One region of the Rhizobium sp. CB2179 genome, then DNA from elsewhere that is predicted to be linked to it. Evidence: predicted binding sites of a transcription regulator. Region 1 holds the regulator's gene; each other region holds the start of a gene.
The links. The regulator PhoB, encoded in region 1, activates phosphate uptake and scavenging genes when phosphate is short. The targets are predictions, from matches to a motif close to TGTCATNNANCTGTCAT.
Positions count from the first base shown of each region.

Region 2: the regulator PhoB is predicted to act here: its motif matches at 2,159-2,175, upstream of AC244Q_RS18435 (esterase-like activity of phytase family protein).
Region 3: the regulator PhoB is predicted to act here: its motif matches at 3,222-3,238, upstream of AC244Q_RS18645 (YdcH family protein).
Region 4: the regulator PhoB is predicted to act here: its motif matches at 2,955-2,971, upstream of AC244Q_RS21590 (DUF1868 domain-containing protein).

Region 1 is NZ_CM172781.1:183,676-188,501, reverse strand. Features, by position in the region: gene argF (ornithine carbamoyltransferase) at 1-30, opposite strand, end outside; gene AC244Q_RS00950 (aspartate aminotransferase family protein) at 73-1,272, opposite strand; gene AC244Q_RS00945 (GcrA family cell cycle regulator) at 1,693-2,226, shown strand; gene phoB (phosphate regulon transcriptional regulator PhoB) at 2,473-3,156, opposite strand; gene phoU (phosphate signaling complex protein PhoU) at 3,290-4,003, opposite strand; gene pstB (phosphate ABC transporter ATP-binding protein PstB) at 4,048-4,826, opposite strand, start outside.
Region 2 is NZ_CM172781.1:3,712,781-3,717,606, forward strand. Features, by position in the region: gene AC244Q_RS18420 (ArsR/SmtB family transcription factor) at 63-395, shown strand; gene AC244Q_RS18425 (helix-turn-helix transcriptional regulator) at 472-1,008, shown strand; gene AC244Q_RS18430 (NAD-dependent epimerase/dehydratase family protein) at 1,106-2,089, shown strand; gene AC244Q_RS18435 (esterase-like activity of phytase family protein) at 2,336-3,823, shown strand; RNA gene ssrS (6S RNA) at 3,905-4,063, opposite strand; gene AC244Q_RS18445 (cell division protein ZapA) at 4,404-4,781, opposite strand; gene AC244Q_RS18450 (DUF4164 domain-containing protein) at 4,797-4,826, opposite strand, start outside.
Region 3 is NZ_CM172781.1:3,755,901-3,760,726, forward strand. Features, by position in the region: gene AC244Q_RS18625 (tetratricopeptide repeat protein) at 1-773, opposite strand, end outside; gene AC244Q_RS18630 (thiamine phosphate synthase) at 784-1,437, opposite strand; gene AC244Q_RS18635 (sulfite exporter TauE/SafE family protein) at 1,545-2,309, shown strand; gene AC244Q_RS18640 (ArsR/SmtB family transcription factor) at 2,476-2,736, shown strand; gene AC244Q_RS18645 (YdcH family protein) at 2,943-3,116, opposite strand; gene AC244Q_RS18650 (YdcH family protein) at 3,345-3,548, shown strand; gene purE (5-(carboxyamino)imidazole ribonucleotide mutase) at 3,567-4,061, shown strand; gene AC244Q_RS18660 (5-(carboxyamino)imidazole ribonucleotide synthase) at 4,058-4,826, shown strand, end outside.
Region 4 is NZ_CM172781.1:4,384,238-4,389,063, reverse strand. Features, by position in the region: gene hisC (histidinol-phosphate transaminase) at 17-1,078, shown strand; gene AC244Q_RS21600 (polyprenyl synthetase family protein) at 1,088-2,002, opposite strand; gene mtgA (monofunctional biosynthetic peptidoglycan transglycosylase) at 2,138-2,875, shown strand; gene AC244Q_RS21590 (DUF1868 domain-containing protein) at 3,022-3,744, shown strand; gene AC244Q_RS21585 (glutathione S-transferase family protein) at 3,758-4,405, shown strand; gene rpmF (50S ribosomal protein L32) at 4,561-4,746, shown strand.

The DNA of each region.
Region 1 (4,826 bases):
CGAAAGATCGAGGAAATGTTTAGGGCTCATATCGTCTTCTTACCTGTGCTGCGCCCGAAGGCGGCAATCTCTTCAAGCCGTCTTCTTGACCTTGGAGGCGCGAATGCTCTCGGCGGCGCGTTCGACGCGGGCAAGGCCCTCGCGGGCTTCCTCGGCGGTGACCACGAGCGGCGGAAGAAGGCGGATGACATTATCGCCGGCGGGTACGCCGAGAAGATGGGCGGCGCGGATCGCCTGCAGCAGTTCGGCTGAGGGAACGGCAGCCTTGATGCCGAGCAAAAGCCCTTCGCCGCGCACGTCCTCGATCACATCGGGATAACGATCCTTCAGCGAGGCGAGGCCCTGGCGGAAGACAAGTGCTACGTCGCGCACCTGCTGGAGGAAGCCATCGGCAAGGATGATGTCGAGCACGGCGCTGCCGACGGCCATGGCAAGCGGATTGCCGCCATAGGTCGAGCCATGCGTACCGGCCTTCATGCCGGAGGCGGCCTCTGATGTGGCAAGGCAGGCGCCGAGCGGGAAACCGCCGCCGATGCCCTTGGCGACCGCCATGATGTCGGGGGTGATGCCCGACCATTCATGGGCGAAGAGCTTGCCGGTGCGGCCGACGCCGGTCTGGACCTCGTCGAGGATCAACAGCAGGCCGTTCTCGTCGCAGAGCTGGCGAAGCGCCTTCATGAACTCAGGTGTGGCAGGACGCACACCGCCCTCGCCCTGCACCGGCTCGATGAGGATGGCGGCCGTCGCCTCGGTGATCGCGGCGCGGACCGCTTCGATATCGCCGAAAGCCACCTGATCGAAACCCGGCGCCTTGGGGCCGAAGCCTTCGAGATATTTCTCCTGGCCGCCGGCGGCGATGGTCGCCAGCGTCCGTCCGTGGAAGGCGCCTTCGAAGGTGATGATATGGAAGCGCTCGGGATGGCCCTTGGAAAACTGATAGCGGCGCGCCGTCTTGATCGCGCATTCGAGCGCCTCGGCACCCGAATTGGTGAAGAACACCTTGTCGGCGAAGGTGGCGTCCGTCAGGCGTTTTGCCAGACGCTCCTGGCCGGGGATCTCATAGATGTTCGACAGGTGCCAGACCTTGTCGGCCTGCTCCTTCAGTGCGCCGACCACATGCGGATTGCTGTGGCCGACTGAGGTGACGGCAACGCCGGCGCCGAAATCGAGATATCGCTCGCCAGTTTCGGTGATCAGCCATACGCCCTCGCCTCGCTCGAACCGCAGCGGGGCACGAGAATAGGTGTCATAAAGCGGCGCGGCTTCAGCCATGGCGCGATCTCCATCAAAGTTGCCGGGCAATGACTCCGGCTAAGGAAACCAGGCCCGAAAAATCAAAAATGCCGCCTTGCGGCGGCGAGTGGCACTATTTCCTTTTCGCGCTGCAATGTCAACAAAACGGCGCCCTTAGCGTATGCAGCACAGGTGTACAGCGGCATTTTCAGTCTTCAACAGGCATTATTGCAGAAATGCCACGCAGGGACAGCAAGTTGGGGAAAACTACGAATTCGATTCATCCGGATTCATGCGACTCTTGTCACGGAGTCAGGCTCACACTAGGTTAAAGATCAATTACTAGACTGCATGCGGCGGAACTAGTCACCAAAATTGATCAAGCGTTTCTTGTTTCGGAGCTCCCGGGACAACGGTGAGGGATTCTGCCATCACCAACGCAAAAGGTGGAGACAGGGCATGAACTGGACAGACGAGCGGGTCGAGAAACTCAAGAAGCTTTGGGCCGAAGGACTGAGCGCCAGCCAGATCGCGGCACAACTTGGCGGTGTCAGCCGAAACGCGGTCATCGGCAAAGTGCACCGGCTGTGCCTTCCCGGCCGTGCCAAGGCCGGCGGCACCAACACCGCGGCGCGAACGCCGAAGCGCAACACATCGGCGCCGCGCGCGCCGAACTTCGCCTCTCGCATCACCACCCGCACCGTTACCCGCCAGCAGGGCGCGACGATGCTGAAGGAAGAGATCGAGATCGAAACGATCGAGGAAATGGAATACGTGCCGAGAGGCAATGTGGTGGTGCCGATTTCGCGCCGCCTCGGCCTGACGGAACTGACCGAGCGCACCTGCAAATGGCCGGTCGGCGATCCGCTGAAGGACGACTTCCATTTCTGCGGCTGCGAGTCCCCCGACAATTCGCCCTATTGCAGCTATCACCAGAAGCTTGCCTACCAGCCGGTCAACGAACGCCGCCGGGCAGCGGCGCGCGCCAGCTGAGGGGGCTGACCATCGTTAGAATGCAGAAAACGGGCCGAGCGGCCCGTTTTTTTATGCGCGGATGGAAGCTCAGGTTTCCCTCCGTCATGCTCGGCCTTGTGCCGAGCATCTGATCACCTCAACTACTTGAGAGAAAAACCTTTATTTTCAAATGCTTAATTTGGCGTGCGCAGATCCTCGGCACAAGGCCGAGGATGACGTCGCGGGTTTTGCCAGGGCTTTGCCAGCAGGCTCAGATGAAAGCCCTCAGGCTTCCATCGAATAACCGGCGCCGCGGACGGTGCGGATGACGTCCTGCATGTTGGAGAAATTCAGCGCCTTGCGCAGGCGGCCGACATGGACGTCGACGGTGCGCTCGTCGACATAGATATCGTGGCCCCAGACGCCGTCCAGAAGCTGCGAGCGGGAGAAGACCCGGCCCGGCGACGACATCAGGAATTCCAGCAGGCGGAATTCGGTGGGGCCGAGGCGGACTTCGCGGGTCTTGCGATGGACGCGATGGGTCTCACGGTCGAGCTCGATGTCACCGCATTTCAGCACCGTCGACAGCACCTCGGGACGGGCGCGACGCAGCATCGCCTTGACGCGGGCAACGAGCTCGGGGGTCGAAAAGGGCTTGACGACATAGTCGTCGGCGCCCGTCGACAATCCGCGGACACGCTCGCTCTCTTCGCCGCGCGCCGTCAGCATGATGATCGGCAGGCGCTCGGTCTCCGGCCGCATGCGCAGGCGCCGGCAGAGCTCGATGCCGGAGACGCCGGGCAGCATCCAATCGAGGATGAGAAGATCGGGCGTGCGCTCCTGAAGCCGCATTTCGGCTTCGTCGCCACGAAGGATGGTATCGACCTCGAAGCCTTCCGCTTCGAGATTGTAGCGAAGAAGCACGCTGAGGGCTTCCTCGTCTTCAACAACTGCAACTCTCGGGATCATGCGTGTGGGTCTCCTCGCGCATGATCCTTAAACCGGGGGTGATTTAAGCAATGCATCCTGCGCAAAATCAGAATTGGCTGCGACCTCTTGCGCGCCCGGATGGGCGCGCACGCAAGCGGCGGGGTGTAGGCGGTTATTCGGTGACCGCGCCGACGGTGTTGGCGCTGTCATCCTTTGGACGGTCGCCTTCCGGCTGCGCGCCTGTCGTCATGTAAAAGATCGTCTCGGCGATGTTGGTGGCGTGGTCGCCAATGCGCTCGATGTTCTTGGCGCAGAAGAGAAGATGCGTGCAGCTGGTGATGTTGCGCGGATCTTCCATCATGTAGGTCAGGAGTTCGCGGAACAGCGAGGTGTACATCGCGTCGATCTCGTTGTCGCGTTCGCGGATCGCATTCGCCTTGTCGGCGGAACGATTGGTGTAGACGTCGAGCACTTCCTTGAGCTGGACGAGCGCCAGCTCGGACAGATGCTCGAGGCCGCGGGCGAGCTTGCGGGGAACGCCGGTGCTTTGGACGGCGATGACGCGCTTGGCGGTGTTCTTGCCGAGGTCGCCGACCCGTTCGAGATCGGCGGCGATGCGGATCGAACCCATGATTTCGCGAAGGTCCGCGGCCATCGGCTGGCGGCGGGCGATGGTGACGATCGCCTTGTCGCCGATTTCGCGTTCGGCGTGATCGAGGATCACATCGTCGGAGATGACCTTCTGCGCCAGCGCGGTATCGCCGTTGACGAGCGCCCGCACGGCTTCGGCGACCATCTGCTCGGCCAGGCCGCCCATTTCGGAAATCCGCCTGGACAGGAACTTCAGATCATCATCATAGGCAGAATAAATATGTGTCGATGCCATGGGGCTTTATCCTCGAATAACGGAAAGGCTTGGTGACGCCAAAATCAGCCGAAGCGACCCATGATATAGTCCTGGGTGCGCGGATCGTCGGGATTGGTGAACATCTTGTCGGTGTCGTTCTCCTCGACGAGATTGCCGAGGTGGAACATGGCGGTGCGCTGCGAAACACGCGCGGCCTGCTGCATGGAATGGGTGACGATGACGATCGTGTAGTTCTCGCGCAGCTCGTGGATCAGCTCCTCGACCTTGGCGGTGGCGATCGGGTCGAGCGCCGAGCAGGGCTCGTCCATCAGGATGACTTCCGGGCTGACGGCGACGGCACGGGCAATGCAGAGGCGCTGCTGCTGACCGCCCGACAGGCCGGTGCCGGATTCGTGCACGCGGTCCTTGACCTCGTTCCAGAGACCGGCGCGCTGCAGGCTGGTCTCGACGATCTGGTCGAGATCGGCCTTCGACTTGGCAAGGCCATGGATGCGCGGGCCATAGGAGACGTTTTCATAGATCGTCTTCGGGAACGGGTTCGGCTTCTGGAAGACCATGCCGACGCGGGCACGAAGTTCGACGACGTCGATATCGGGATCATAGATATCGTCGGTATCCAGCGTGATCTTGCCGGTGACGCGGCAGCCGTCGATCGTGTCGTTCATGCGGTTGAGGCTGCGCAGGAAGGTCGACTTGCCGCAGCCGGACGGGCCGATCAGGGCGGTTACGGTGTTTTCGCGGATGTTCAGGTTCACATCGAATAGCGCGCGCTTTTCGCCGTAGTAAACCGAGACATCCTTTCCGATCATCTTATACGGGACGTTGCTCATCTTGTGATCCA
Region 2 (4,826 bases), 1.4 Mb from region 1:
CTCCTCTTCTCCATTGTGCCTGTTCCGTTGTACTTGGCGTCATTATGTTATAAAAACATAACATGTCAAGCGAATCAACCGACGACCCAGTCTTCAAGGCGCTGGCGCATCATCGCCGCCGCGAAATCCTCGATCTGCTCAAGGATGGCCCCCGAACCACAGGGACCCTTTGCGAGATGTTTCCGGAGATGGATCGCTGTACGGTGATGCTGCATCTGAAGGTACTGGAAGAGGCCGATCTGGTCATCGCCAGGAAGGAAGGCCGCGAGCGCTGGAACCATCTGAACAGCCTGCCGATCAAGCACATCTATGACCGCTGGATCAGCGCCTATGCCGGCCATGCGCTCTCTATCCTCGACCGGCTGAAAGGCGACCTGGAAGGTCAGCCCGAATAATGACCCGGCGTCAAACCGCCTTGCCGCCCGCCCCGCCGAAGCCCTATGCTGCAAAAAACGACACGGGATCAGACGGATGACGATATCCGGAGCCGGCATACGCCGCATGCGGCTGCTGCGGAGCATGAAGCAGGAACATCTCGCCGAACTCCTCGGCGTCAACCAGGCGACGATCTCACGCTGGGAGCGCGATAAGCTCGCCCTTTCGCCCGAACAGGCTATCAAGCTGGAACGGATTTTCGCCTCGCCGCCACATGCAGCAGTCGATGCGGCGCTGAAGCGGCTGGTCGAGGATTCCGTCCGGCCGGTGCATCTGATCTGCGACCGCACCCACCGGCTGCTCGCCACCTCTCGCCCGCGGCACGCGGAGTGGCGGGCGCCGCTCGGCGCCTTTCTCGGCCGCTCTCTATTCTCCTACGCCTCCGCCGAGATCGCCGCCGCCGAGCAGTCGCTGGAGGAGCGCGGCTGGCATGCGGGCAGGCTCTCGTCGCTGACGCTTGATACCGGCGCCAACGGCAATGTGCTGCTGCCGATCGCCGCCGGCCGCATGACCTGGGAAAGGATCATGCTTTCCGATGGCAGCGCCGGCCGCCTCGTCACGACCATCCGCTGAGCCTCAAGCTTTCCTGCACGCCCATGCATAATTTATGCGTTGCCTGAAAACCTTAGTCTTTATAGCGTCCGCCGCCGAACGGTCAGGAGACGATGTGATGACGATACTGGTGACGGGAAGTGCCGGCCATCTCGGCGAGGCGCTGATGCAGACCTTGAGGGCGGAAAGCCGCTGGGTGCGCGGCATCGATATCAAGCCCTCGGCTTTTACCGACATGGTCGGCTCGATCAGCGATCGCGCCTTCGTCCGCCAGGCGATGTCGGGCATCAGCCACGTCATCCATGCCGCGACGTTGCACAAACCGCATGTGGCGACCCACGGCAATTATGATTTCCTCGACACCAATATCGCCGGCACTCTGCACCTGCTCGAAGAGGCGACCACCGCAGGCGTCGCAAGCTTCGTCTTCACCAGCACCACCAGCACCTTCGGTGCGGCATTGACGCCGGCTGCCGGCGAACCGGCGGCATGGGTGACCGAGGACGTGCTTCCCGTCGCGAAAAACATCTACGGCGTGACGAAACTCGCCGCCGAAGGTCTGTGCGAACTCTTCGCCCGCAAATCCGGCCTGCCGGTCGCCATTCTCAGGACTTCGCGTTTCTTTCCCGAAAATGACGACGATCCTGACATTCGCAACGGCTATTTGGCAGAGAACGCCCAGGCCAATGAGCTTCTTCACCGCCGCGTCGATATCAGCGACGTGGTCGGCGCCCATCTGCTGGCGCTCGAAAAGGCGCCGGCAATTGGCTTTGGCCGCTACATCATCTCCGCCACGACGCCGTTTTCGGCAAATGATCTCGCCGCGATCCGGCGCGACGCGCCTCACGTCGTCGAACGACTGTTCCAGGGTGCAGGCGCCCTTTACGCATCACGCGGCTGGAAGATGTTTCCTTCGCTCGACCGTGTCTATGTCAACGAACGCGCAAGGCGGGAACTCGGCTGGCAGCCGCGATATGATTTCCGTTTCGTGCTCGATTGCCTGCGCGACAACAGGGAGTGGCGAAGCCCTTTGGCGCTGAATGTCGGCTCCAAGGGCTACCACGATGAGGTCTTCGCCGAAGGGCCTTACCCGGTTGGATAGAGCAGCGAGCTGCAATGCGGACACGCGAAAGCCCGACTTCCTCTCCAGCATGACGCTTTCGCTGAGAAGTGTCATCCAGATATCACGATCCCGTCATAGACCGTCTGCCGGGGATATGGGGCGACGAAATCCAGGGCGTGTTGCGCCATCGGGAAATCGAATCCAGGCCGGGGTGTCATTTGAAGCGGTGTCCAGCCTGCGGGCGGAAGCCGTTTCGAGAGCGCTTTTGACCGAGAGGGTATTTCCATGAAGAATGTCAGACCTTACACAGCGCGGCTTTTCGCCGCGGTTCTCGCGGCATCCGCCGCCGTGCCAGTCGTCGCAATGGCCGAGAATTCCGCCACCGTCGGCGGCCTCACCTTCGTCAACAAGGGCTTGGTGGGCATCGGCCGCATTCCGGCCAACCAGCGTGACAAATTCGGCGAGACCTTCGGTTCCGGCTCGGGCATGGCGATCGATCCCGCCGCCTGGAGCCGCGACGGCGCCGGCTACAAGGGCACGCTCTACCTGTTGCCCGACCGCGGTTACAACGCCGTCGGCACCGTTGATTACCGGCCACGTCTGAACACCATCTCGATCGGCCTGACGCCGACCGCTCCGGGTGCGGCACCCGAGGTCGGCAAGGAACAGTCGGGCGTCGACGCAAGGCTCGTCGATTCCACACTCTTCGTCGACGACAGGGGCGGCGACATGACCGGTCTCGACCCGGAATCCGGCGTCCGCCCCGCTGCCGGTAGTTTTCCCGCGCTGCCGCAGGCGACGAACGGCAAGATCGCGCTCGACAATGAAGCCATCATCCGCATGGCCGACGGCAGCATGTTCGTCAGCGACGAATACGGGCCTTATATCTATCACTTCGCCGCTGACGGACACCTGCTCTCCGCCACCCAGCCGCCGAAGGCGCTTTTGCCGATGCGCAAGGGCGCGTTGAGCTTTGCCTCCAACAATCCCGGCTCCGGCGCCTCCGCTCCGGACCCGAAAGATCCGGAGACCGGCCGCCAGAACAACCAGGGTCTCGAAGGCATGGCGATGACGCCTGATGGCAAGTTCATCATCGCTGTGTTGCAATCGGCCGCCCGCCAGGACGGCGGCGATTCCGGCTCGACCCGCCAGAATACCCGCGCCATGATCTATGACGCCGCCGATCCCGATCACTTGAAACTGGTGCACGAATATGTCGTGCCGCTGCCGGTCTTCAAGGACGCCAAGGACAAGACGACGATCGCCGCCGAGAGCGAAATCGTCGCCCTGTCCGACAAGACCTTCCTGATGCTCGCCCGCGACAGCGGCAACGGCCAGGGCCTGAAGGGCGACACCTCGCTCTACCGCAAGGTCGACATCGTCGACATTTCCGCCGCGACCGACATCGCCGGCAGCGATTTCGATGACGGCAAGCCGATCGCGCCGAAGGGCGTCATCGATCCCTCGCTGACGCCGGCGACGCTGACACCCTTCATCGACCTCAACGACAAGACCGATCTCACCCGCTTCGGCCTGCACAACGGCGCGCCGAACGACAAGAACAATCTGTCGGAAAAGTGGGAAGCCATGGGTCTGGCGAGCGTTCTCGACCCGAACCTGCCGGACGACTACTTCCTGTTCGTCGCCAATGACAACGACTTCTTGACGCAGGATGGTTTCCAGGTGGGTGCCGCCTACAAGGCGGACGGCGGTGCCGACGTCGACACCATGTTCCAGGTCTTCCAGGTCACCCTTCCAGGTCTGAAGAAGTAACGGACGCGCTGAAGAAGGGCGAACGGGCAACCCGCGTTCGCCCGCCATATCCGGCGTCTTCGCTGAAAATGGAAGGAAAGGGTGCGATCCACGACCACCGATGGATGTTTACGATCCTGGGTGCCTACAAACGTAGGTGGGCGCCGTGTGTCCAGGCCCACGGGCCTGGCCAGGGACAGCTCCCTTTGGATCGAGTATGGCCCCAGGGATTGTGGTTCCTGTCGAGAGGCGCAGACCGCATGGCGATATATAAGGTTGTTTGCGCTGCCGCGCCAGTGGCGACGGAAGGCCGCCCCTATTTAATTAGAGCCTTTCCTGGTCAGATTGAAGCATTCTGCCGGAGCAGGTTTTCGTCAGGGCAGAGGCGATTGGCGAAGGGCATACCTCTTGGTACGTCCGAGCCGATCGCCTCTGATCCTGGCGCAAAGATGCCCGGCCCTTCGGGTTGGCTGAAACGGGCCGGCTGATCGACCGGCCGGCTTGGCCGTAGAGCCGGGCTACGACACGCGCCGGCCGGTCGACCATCCGACTCCGTTTGAGCCAACAGAATGCTTCAATCTGACCAGGAAAGGCTCTAGGATCAATTGAGTTCGGGGGCGGACCGGCCGTTCAGCTTGTCGGTGATGCCGCGGATGCGGCTCGACACTTCACTGAGCGCTGCCGCAAGATTTTCCTCGGTCCGGGCGGTGGCTGCAAGCACCGTATCGCGATTGCCGCGCAGCGTCTCGAGCTCGGACTCCAACCCGGCGACGCGGCGCGTCAGCTCGGCAATCTCGTCCGTGATCATGATGCCGGCCATGACGGTGATCCTGAGATCGCCGATTTCCCCGAACTGATCCTTGAGATGGCCGACATAGCGGTCGAAGCGGGTGGCGAGATCGGTCAGGTGATCCTCCTGCCCTTCCTCGCAGGCCATGCGATAGGCCTTGCCGTCGATCGTTACCGTCACCTGCGCCATGCCAAACTCTTCCTATCAGCGATCCAGAACTGCGCGGATCGTTTC
Region 3 (4,826 bases), 1.3 Mb from region 1:
AAACCGGCGCGCGCCGCGCGTGCCATCCACTCGCGGGCGAGCTTCGTCTTTTCTTCCGGCAGGTCCTTCAGCGTCGCATAGATCTGCGCCACGGCATATTGCGAATCGGCAATGCCCTGCTCGGCCGATTTCTCGTAGAACGGCAGCGCGAGCTTCAGTCCCTTCTCGCCGGGATTGTCGGCGATGAGAAGCTGCGCCCAGTTGAATTCCGCCGAAGGATTGCCGGCCTCGGCCGCCTTGTGCATGTAGTCGTCGGCCTTGACCTTGTCACGCGGCACGCCCTCGCCTTCCATCAGGATCAGTGCATATTTGAACATCGCCGCCCCGTCGCCGCCTTCGGCCGCCTTGCCGTACCAGAAGGCGGCGTTCTTCACGTCCTTCTTGACGCCGAGGCCCTGCGAGAGGATTTCGCCGATCAGTGTCTGCGCCGCCGGATCGCCGAGCTGGGCGCGCGGCAGCGCCTTGTCCATTGCCGTCAGGTAATAACCGCGCTGGAAGGCGCCGTAGGCCTCGTCGATCGGCCCCTTGTAATCCTTCTCCGGCGGCAGGTCCGGCAGGTTCGCGCCCATGCGGTCGAATACGCCGACACCATCGGAGGGTTGCACGCCCGGGCTGGAAGGCCGGTCGGTGCGGAAGGTCGAAGCCGGCCCCGTGCCCGGCTGGCTGATGACGCTGTCCGGCGCCTGCGCCAAGGCAACATTCGGCCCGGCCGCAACGAGGGCGGCCATGCTGGCAAGGATATATTTCAAAAGGCGGACGGGCGGGATCGGCATGAGCGCGATTTCAATCCTCAAACCGTGGCGCTTTTTCGTCAAGCAACGCATTGATTTCGGCAACGACAGACGGCGCCCGGGCAGGCTCGGCGAAGACCGCCAGCCGCAGCGCCACGAACTCCGCTCCGGTTTCGGCGACGGCGAGCGCCGAGGCCGGATCGGTGCCGCCCATGACGATGCAGGGAATCTCGATCATCGAGGCCCACCATTCGCCGAGCGCAAGGTTCTTCGGATGCGCCTCCGGCTTGATATCGCCGTCGAGCTTGCCGAAGAAGATATAGTCCGGCCTGACTTCGCCGATCTCCAGCGCATGGTGCCGGTCGGCCGCGTTGCCGCCGCCGACGATCAGCTTCGGCGCATGTTTGTCGATCGCTTCCGAAAGCGCCTCTGCATTGCTGGAAAGGTGCAGGCCATCGGCCTTTGCCCGGCCTGCGACACGGCTGTCGCCTGATATCAGCGCGGCTGCTCCAGCATCCTGGATCAATGGCACCAGCTTTTCCGCATGTTTCTGGAAGGTGCTGTCGTCGAGCCCGTATTGCGGCACGATCACCGAGGCGACATCGCCGCCCTTCAGCGCGTCGGCGACGATCTTTGCCTGTTCATCTGCATCGGCGATATCGGGCACGATGAGCACAAGGCGGCAGCGGTTTTCCGGTTCGGTCATGGGGTCTTTCCGTTTCCTGCGAATTCCCCTTCGAAATGAGGGATCCGCACTCGTTTTGTGTGAGTAGTTCCGTTAGACGAGGCTGGCAAGAGGAGGACGTCGAAAGCATGCCGCAGGATCTGTCATTCTACTACGCCGCCGTGCCCGCCGTTCTGCTGGTGGGCCTCGCAAAGGGCGGCATGGGCGACGCTTTGTCGCTGATCGGCCTGCCCTTTCTCGCCCTCGTCGTCTCGCCCGTCGAGGCAGCGGCCATCCTGCTGCCGATCCTGGTCTTCATGGACATGATCTCGCTCGTCATCTGGCGCAAACATGGCGACTGGGCGACGCTGAAAATCATGCTGCCGGGCGCGATCTTCGGTATCGCGCTGGGCTGGGCGACCTCGGCGCTGGTTCCGGGCAACATGCTGCGCATCGTCATCGGCGCGGTGACCATCCTCTTCTGCCTGCGCTATTTCTGGAACAGTTTCGGCCCGGGCGCCGGCAAGGTGATCCCGCCGCGCGGCCAGCGGCCGGTGGCCGCCGGCCTCTGGGGGACATTTTCCGGTTACGGCAGCTTCGTCGCTCATGCCGGCGGTGCGCCCTTCCAGATCTATGCCCTGCCGCTCAAATTGCAGCCGCGCGAATATACCGGCACCAGCGTGCGCTTCTTCGCAATCCTCAACGCCATCAAGCTGATCCCCTATTTCGCGCTCGGCCAGCTCGACACCCAGAACCTTGCGACCTCCGCGACGCTTCTGCCCTTCGCCCCGCTCGCCACCATCGCCGGCGCCTGGTGCGTGCGCCGGATGAGGCCACAGATCTTCTATCCCTTCATGTATGCGATGGCGCTGATCGCCGCCTTCCTGATCGTGGGCGAGGGCCTTGGCTGGTAGAAGCCATACAGCGCCGCACATCTTTCGAGAGGCGCAAAGGACGCTGTGGCACTTTGAACGGCTGCTTAATTCCTGAAATCGACTCCGATTTTAGGAATTATGCAGTGACACGCTGCAATGCACAATTTCCTTGCTGGCGCGGCCGGTTTGACGTAGCGTTCCCGCCATGTCGAACACGGACCCCTTCTCTGCGATTGCCGATCCGAACCGGCGGTTTCTGCTGGAGGAATTGCGTCGCGCGCCACGGACCGTCAATGAGCTCGCCGAAGGCCTGCCGATCAGCCGTCCTGCTGTTTCGCAGCACCTGAAGGCGCTTCTCGACAGCAATCTCGTCTCCGTGACCTCGGAAGGCACCAAACGTATCTACGCGGTCAACAACCGCGGCTTCGACAAGCTCAATTTGTGGCTGGATCAGTTCTGGGCCTGATGCATGTTCCCATGCGATCTGGGAATACGATGTGAATCATAAGAACGCGATGTGAGACGTGGCGGACCCAAAAGCGCCAGCCACGATGCCGGATGCATCGGGCTGGCGCAAATCTGGTGTCAAATCACCGGTTCTTGCTGATTTTTGGTGGAATGGATGGATTTACCTTGTTGCGCAAGATGATCGTCCGGCGATCCTTGGGAAGATTAGTGGACGGATGACTTAAGACGCTGAATCTCGTCCTTGATGCGCAACTTGCGACGCTTGCAATCGGCAAGTGCCGTATCGGAAATAGAGGGAGATGTTCTGAGCGCGTGCAACTCCTCCTCGAGAGCGACATGCTTTTTCTGGAGTGACTCAAGATGAGCTTGAACAGTCATATGACCCTTCCTTCCTCTTACCCTCCCCGGCCAACATCGTCGGGGATCAAGGTGTCAACGGGCGGGACTGTGACACATTTTTGAAGGCTTGTCGAAGGCCAAAAGATGAAGACTGGATGGCAATTTCATGATCAAGACTAACTAGCCGTTACCTGTATTTGATGATAGGAGCTTGCGGAAATCATCGGCAGATCGGACAAGGTCCAGGGACGATAACGGGGAATGTATATGGCCGATCAGGAACAGGCGGAAATCAGGCTCATAGTGGCGCGCTTGCGCCAGGAGCACGAGGATTTCGACGCCGCGATCAACGCCATGATCCAGACCGGATGCGACGCTCTGCGGATCCAGCGCATGAAAAAGAAGAAGCTCGTCATCAAGGACAGGCTCTCCAGGCTGGAAGATCAGATCATCCCTGACATCATCGCCTGAGAGGGAATAGCAGCAACGATGACAGACAGACCACCCGTCGCCATCATCATGGGCAGCCAGTCCGACTGGGAGACCATGAAAAACGCCGCCGACACGCTGGAGGCGCTGGAAATTCCCTATGACGCGCGCATCATTTCGGCGCACCGTACAGTCGACCGGCTGGTCAATTTCGCCAAGGGCGCACGCGCGGAGGGCTTCAAGGTCATCATCGCCGGCGCCGGCGGCGCTGCCCATCTGCCGGGCATGACCGCCTCGCTGACACCGCTGCCAGTTTTCGGCGTGCCGGTCCAGTCGAAAGCCCTGTCCGGCCAAGACAGCCTCCTTTCCATCGTACAGATGCCGGCCGGTATTCCGGTCGGCACGCTCGCCATCGGCAAGGCTGGTGCGGTCAACGCCGCCCTTCTCGCTGCCGCCGTACTTGCCCTCTCCGACGAAGAAATTGCCGACCGGCTCGACGAATGGCGCGAGCGCCAGAGTGCTGCCGTCGCCGAATACCCGATGGACGACCTATGACGGCAACAACGATCGGCATTATCGGCGGCGGCCAGCTCGGCCGCATGCTGGCGATTGCCGCCGCCAGGTTGAATTTTCGCACGGTCATCCTCGAGCCGCAGGCGGACTGCCCGGCCGCCCAGCTCGCCAACCGGCAGATTACCGCTGCCTATGACGATCCGGCGGCACTCGCCGAACTCGCCGATATCTGCGATGTCGTCACCTACGAATTCGAAAACGTGCCTGTCGCAGCCGCCGAAAAGCTCTCGGCGAGCGTGTCGGTCTATCCGCCGCCGAAGGCGCTGGAAGCCGCCCAGGACCGTCTCGTCGAAAAACGCTTTCTCAACGGCTGCGGCATAACCACTGCACGCTTCCATGCGATCGACAGCCAGGCCGATCTCGAAACGGCGCTGAAGGATTTCGGCGGCCAGGGCGTGCTGAAGACCCGCCGTCTCGGTTATGACGGCAAGGGCCAGAAGGTTTTCCGCTCGGCCGCAGACAGCCCGGATGGCACCTATGCAGCACTTGGCGGCGTGCCGCTCATTCTCGAAAGCTTCGTCGCCTTCGAGCGTGAAGTCTCGATCATCGCCGCCCGCGCCACCGACGGTACGGTCGTCTGCTTCGATCCCGCCGAGAATGTCCACCGCAACGGCATCCTCCACACCTCGACGGTTCCCGCCGCGATCTCGGCGCCGACGGCGGACGCCGCGCGGAAATCGGCCGAGAAAATCCTTGCCGCATTGAACTATGTCGGCGTCATCGGCATCGAATTCTTTGTGCTTGCCG
Region 4 (4,826 bases), 710 kb from region 1:
GCGCCCGCAAGTTCGGATGAGCCGGTACTGGTCGCCTATCGTCAGTAAGCTTCGGCCCTATGTCGCGGGCGAGCAGCCCCGTATCGCGAACATGGTCAAGCTCAATATTAACGAGAGCCCTTACGGTCCGTCCCCGAAGGCGCTTGAGGCGATCCGGGATGCGGCGGACGATCGTCTGCGGCTCTATCCCGATCCGACTGCTGCGGAATTGCGCGAGACGATCGCGGCCCATTTCGGCCTGACCGCAGAAGAAATATTCGTCGGCAACGGCTCCGACGAGGTTCTCGCGCATACGTTCCAGGCGCTGCTGAAACACGAGCGGCCGCTTCTCTACCCCGATGTGACCTACGCCTTCTATTCGACCTATAGCCTGCTATACGGCGTCGAAGCGATCGAGGTGCCTGTTGACGATGGGTTTCGGATCGGGCTGGAAGATTACGACAGGCCCTGCGGCGCGATCATCATCCCCAATCCGAATGCGCCGACCGGCATCGGCTTGCCACTTGCCAGTATCGAAGCACTTCTTGCCGCCCATCCGGATGCGGTCGTTGTCATAGACGAGGCCTATATCGATTTCGGCGGCGAGAGCGCTGCCGGGCTCGTTTCAACCTATCCCAACCTACTGGTGATCCAGACCCTGTCGAAGTCCCGTTCGCTTGCCGGTCTGCGCATCGGCTTCGCGCTGGGGCAGCGGCCGCTGATTGAGGCGCTGGAGCGGGTCAAGGACAGTTTCAATTCCTATCCGCTCGATCGTCTGGCGCAGCTTGCCGCGACGGCGGCGATCAAGGACGAGGCGTGGTTTGAGACATGCCGGAGGAACATCATCGCCAGCCGCGAAAGCCTCGACTCTGAACTTGAAGTTTTGGGTTTCGAGGTCTTGCCGTCCCAGGCGAACTTCGTTTTCGCGAGGCACCAAAGCCGTTCCGGGGCAGCGCTTCAAGCCGCTCTGCGGGAGCGCGGCATTCTCGTCCGGCATTTCGCCAAACCGCGTATTTCGGACTTCCTGCGGATCAGCATCGGCACGGGCGAGGAGTGTGCCCGTCTGGTTTCCGCCTTCAAAGAAATACTGACAGCCTGACCTGCCGCTTCAGCTCTTCCGGTCGGCGATGAAATGCGCCGCAGCAATGAGGGTCGAGGCACGGGGGCCGTAGGGGGCAAGCAACGCCTCTGCATCGCGGACATGCTCGCGGAGCTGGGCTTCGGCCCATTCCATGCCGCGCAGGGCCACAAGCGTTCCCTTGCCGCGGGCCGCATCCTTGCCGGTCGCCTTGCCCATGGTCGCCGCATCCGAGGTCAGGTCGAGAATGTCGTCGGCCAGTTGGAAGGCAAGGCCGATCTTTTCGCCGAAGGCGCGCAGGCGACGGCGATCCTCCGGCCGGCTTGCCGCGATGACGGCGCCGGCTTCACAGGCGAAGCGGATCAGCGCGCCTGTTTTCATCGCCTGCAGGCGGATGATGCCGGCCTCGTCGGGGGCCTGCTTTTCCGCCGCGAGGTCGAGCGCCTGGCCGCCGGCCATGCCGCCGAGACCGGCTGCGCGGGCAAGGGCCAGCACCAGCGATGCCTTGCTCGTATCGGCAAGGGTCGTTTCCGGCGCGGCGATGATGTCGAAGGCGTAGGTCAGCAGGCTGTCGCCGGCGAGGATCGCCGTCGCTTCGTCGAACTTGATATGTACCGTTGGTTTGCCGCGGCGCAGGTCGTCATCGTCCATGGCCGGCAGATCGTCATGCACGAGGGAATAGCAGTGGACGCATTCGAGGGCGGCGCCGACGCGAAGTGCCGCCTCGGCGTCGCCGCCGAGCAGGGCTGCACTTTCGACGACGAGAAACGGGCGCAGCCGCTTGCCGCCGTTCAGCACGGCATAATGCATGGCATCGCGCAGCGTCTCGGGCCTGGCGATTTCATCGGAAAGGGCACTCGGTGAAAGCAATGCGTCGAGCAGCGCCTCGATGTCGCGGGCGTTGTTCTTCAGCCTCGTCTCGAAAGTGTCCCGGTTCGCGTCCATGGGCGCTGTTTGGCATGAGCGCCCCCGGGCTTGCAACGGAATTGTCGATGGCGGCAGCAAGATTCGCCGCGCACTCTGGCATAAGCTCTGCGCAGGCGTTATGAGAACGACAGGAGCGAAATCGGACTGGGGACATTGGATATAGCGCCGGAGAGAGAGGACAGCGTCGACATGCCGGCTCGTCGGCGATGGTTCGGAGACGGACGTGTGTTGAAACGCATTATTCTGGCCGTGCTGGTCTTGCTGATTCTTCCCTATGCGCTGATCTTTTTCTATCTGCTGCCTTTCATTCATCCCGTCTCGACGCTGATGCTGCGCGATCTCGTGCTGCTGCGGGGTTACGACAGGCAATGGGTGTCGCTTGATAACATTGCCCCGGTTGTGGTGCAGTCGGTGATGATGTCGGAGGACGGGCAATATTGCTTTCACGGCGGTGTCGACTGGGCGGAAATGCGCATGCTGGTCGAGGATACGCTGAAAGGTCAGGCGACACGTGGCGGCAGCACCATTCCGATGCAGACGGCGAAAAACCTCTTCCTCTGGAACGGCCGCTCCTTCGTGCGCAAGGCGCTGGAACTTCCGCTCGCGGTGAGCACGGATTTTGTCCTGTCGAAACGGCGGCTGATGGAAATCTATCTCAATATCGCCGAATGGGGTCCCGGCATCTACGGCATCGAGGCGGCGGCCCAGCATCATTTCAAGGTGCCGGCCTCGAAGCTGACGCGGCGCCAGGCATCGCTGCTGGCCGTCTCGCTGCCGAACCCCATCGACCGCAATGCCGGCAAGCCCGGACGAGGTCTTCGCCGGCTCGCCGGCGTGATCGAGAGACGCGCACAAGGTTCGGGCGATTACATCAGGTGCATCTATGATTGAGATCAGAACTTATCGTTAGAACAGGATCTCGTCCGAAAACCGCTCACACTTTTCGGTATCGTGCTCGAGACGTGGCAAGTGTCATCTGGCATTCTTGGTTCTGTCATATGGGCGAATGCAGTCCAACCAGAGCCCCCGAGTCGCCCATGACCATCACGACATTTTCGCCCGAGCTTCTCTTTTATTCGAAGAGGCACAATCCAACCCCGCCCGCCCATCTCGGCAGCCGTTATCGCAAGGTCGGCGGCTTTCTGCCGGAAGCCGGCAACACCATCGTTTGCCATATCGAGAAGGGTTCGCAAACGCAGGCGGTGCTGATCGAGGCGCGTGAGAAATATCTGGCGATGCCCGAAGCCCCGCAGTTCCTCTTCACGCCGATATCAAGCATTCACATGACACTTTTCGAAGGTGTCATCGAGACCAGGCGCCGCCAGGATTGCTGGCCGGGCGATCTACCTCTCGATACGCCGATCGACGACATGATAGCGCTGATGGCGGCCCTGCTCGAAGGTTTCTCGATGGCCGATCCCTTCAAGGTCGCCATCGTCGAAGCTCGCCCGTCGGGCCTGCTCGTCGACGGGGCGACGGAGAGAGACCGCAAGGTCATGCGCGCCTGGCGCAATGCGCTGGCCGAGCTTCTGGGCTATCGCCAGCCGAACCATGAGGACTATAAGTTCCACATGACCTTCGCCTATGCGATCGAACGGTTGGAAGACGAAGCCTTGCCGCGCTGGCAGGCAATGCTCGACAACGTCGCCGACGATGTCCGCCGCAAGGCCCCTGTTTTCGAGCTGACCCCGCCGGCATTCTGCGTGTTCGAGGACATGAACCATTTCCACGAATTGTTGATCTTCGATTTCGAGGCATGAACGGGAGAAGCCCATGGATAGACCGACGCTCTACATCGCCAACAAGAACTATTCTTCCTGGTCGTTCCGGCCGTGGATGGCGCTGACGGGCGCCGGCGTCGATTTCGAGGAAGTCCTGATCCCCTTCGACTATCCTGGTGGCAATCCCGATATAAAGGCGGTCTCACCGACCGGGCGAGTACCACTTCTGCAGCAAGGTGCATTGAAGATCTGGGAATCGCTGGCGATCATCGAATATGTCGCTGAGCTTTATCCGGACGCCGGCCTTCTGCCGAGGGATCGCGCCGAGCGGGCGCTCGCCCGTTCGGTTTCGATGGAAATGCTTTCGGGCTTCCGGGCGCTGCGCGGTGCCTGCCCGATGAATATCCGCCGGCAGAAGGGCAAGATCGCGTTGCCGGATGGTGTCGACGCCGATATCAGCCGCATCGAGACGATCTGGCGCGACCTCCTGCAGCAATCCGGCGGACCGTTTCTGTTTGGCGCGTTCAGCGGGGCGGATGCGATGTTTGCGCCTGTCGTCAACCGGTTCGAAATCTATGATCTCGTCAGCCAAAATGATACGCTGGCCTATATGGAGACCATGAAGGCGCATCCGGCCTGGCGGAAATGGGAAGAGGCGGCCCGCGCCGAGCCTTGGATCGTGCCGGAAGACGAAGTCTGAGCCTGGAATCATTGGCTTTGCAAAAAATACGCATGGGGACTGGTCAAGGTCACCCCTTGCATGTATAAGCGCGCCAAATTCCGAAATCGCGACATGTCCGTTTCGGCCGCCCGTGTGGCCGTGGGAATGTTTTGCCCGCAAGTGGAGTAAGAGAAATGGCTGTACCGAAGAGAAAAACAAGCCCGTCCAAGCGCGGTATGCGCCGTTCGGCAGACGCCCTGAAGGCTCCGACCTACGTCGAAGACAAGAATTCCGGCGAACTGCGCCGCCCGCATCATATCGATCTGAAGACTGGTATGTATCGCGGCCGCCAGGTTCTGACGCCGAAGGAAAGCGCATAATTTCCCGATCCGGCTTGTCCGATCGAAGTTTCAAGGCCGGCGTCACGCCGGCCTTTTGCATTTCGGCAATATAATATTTG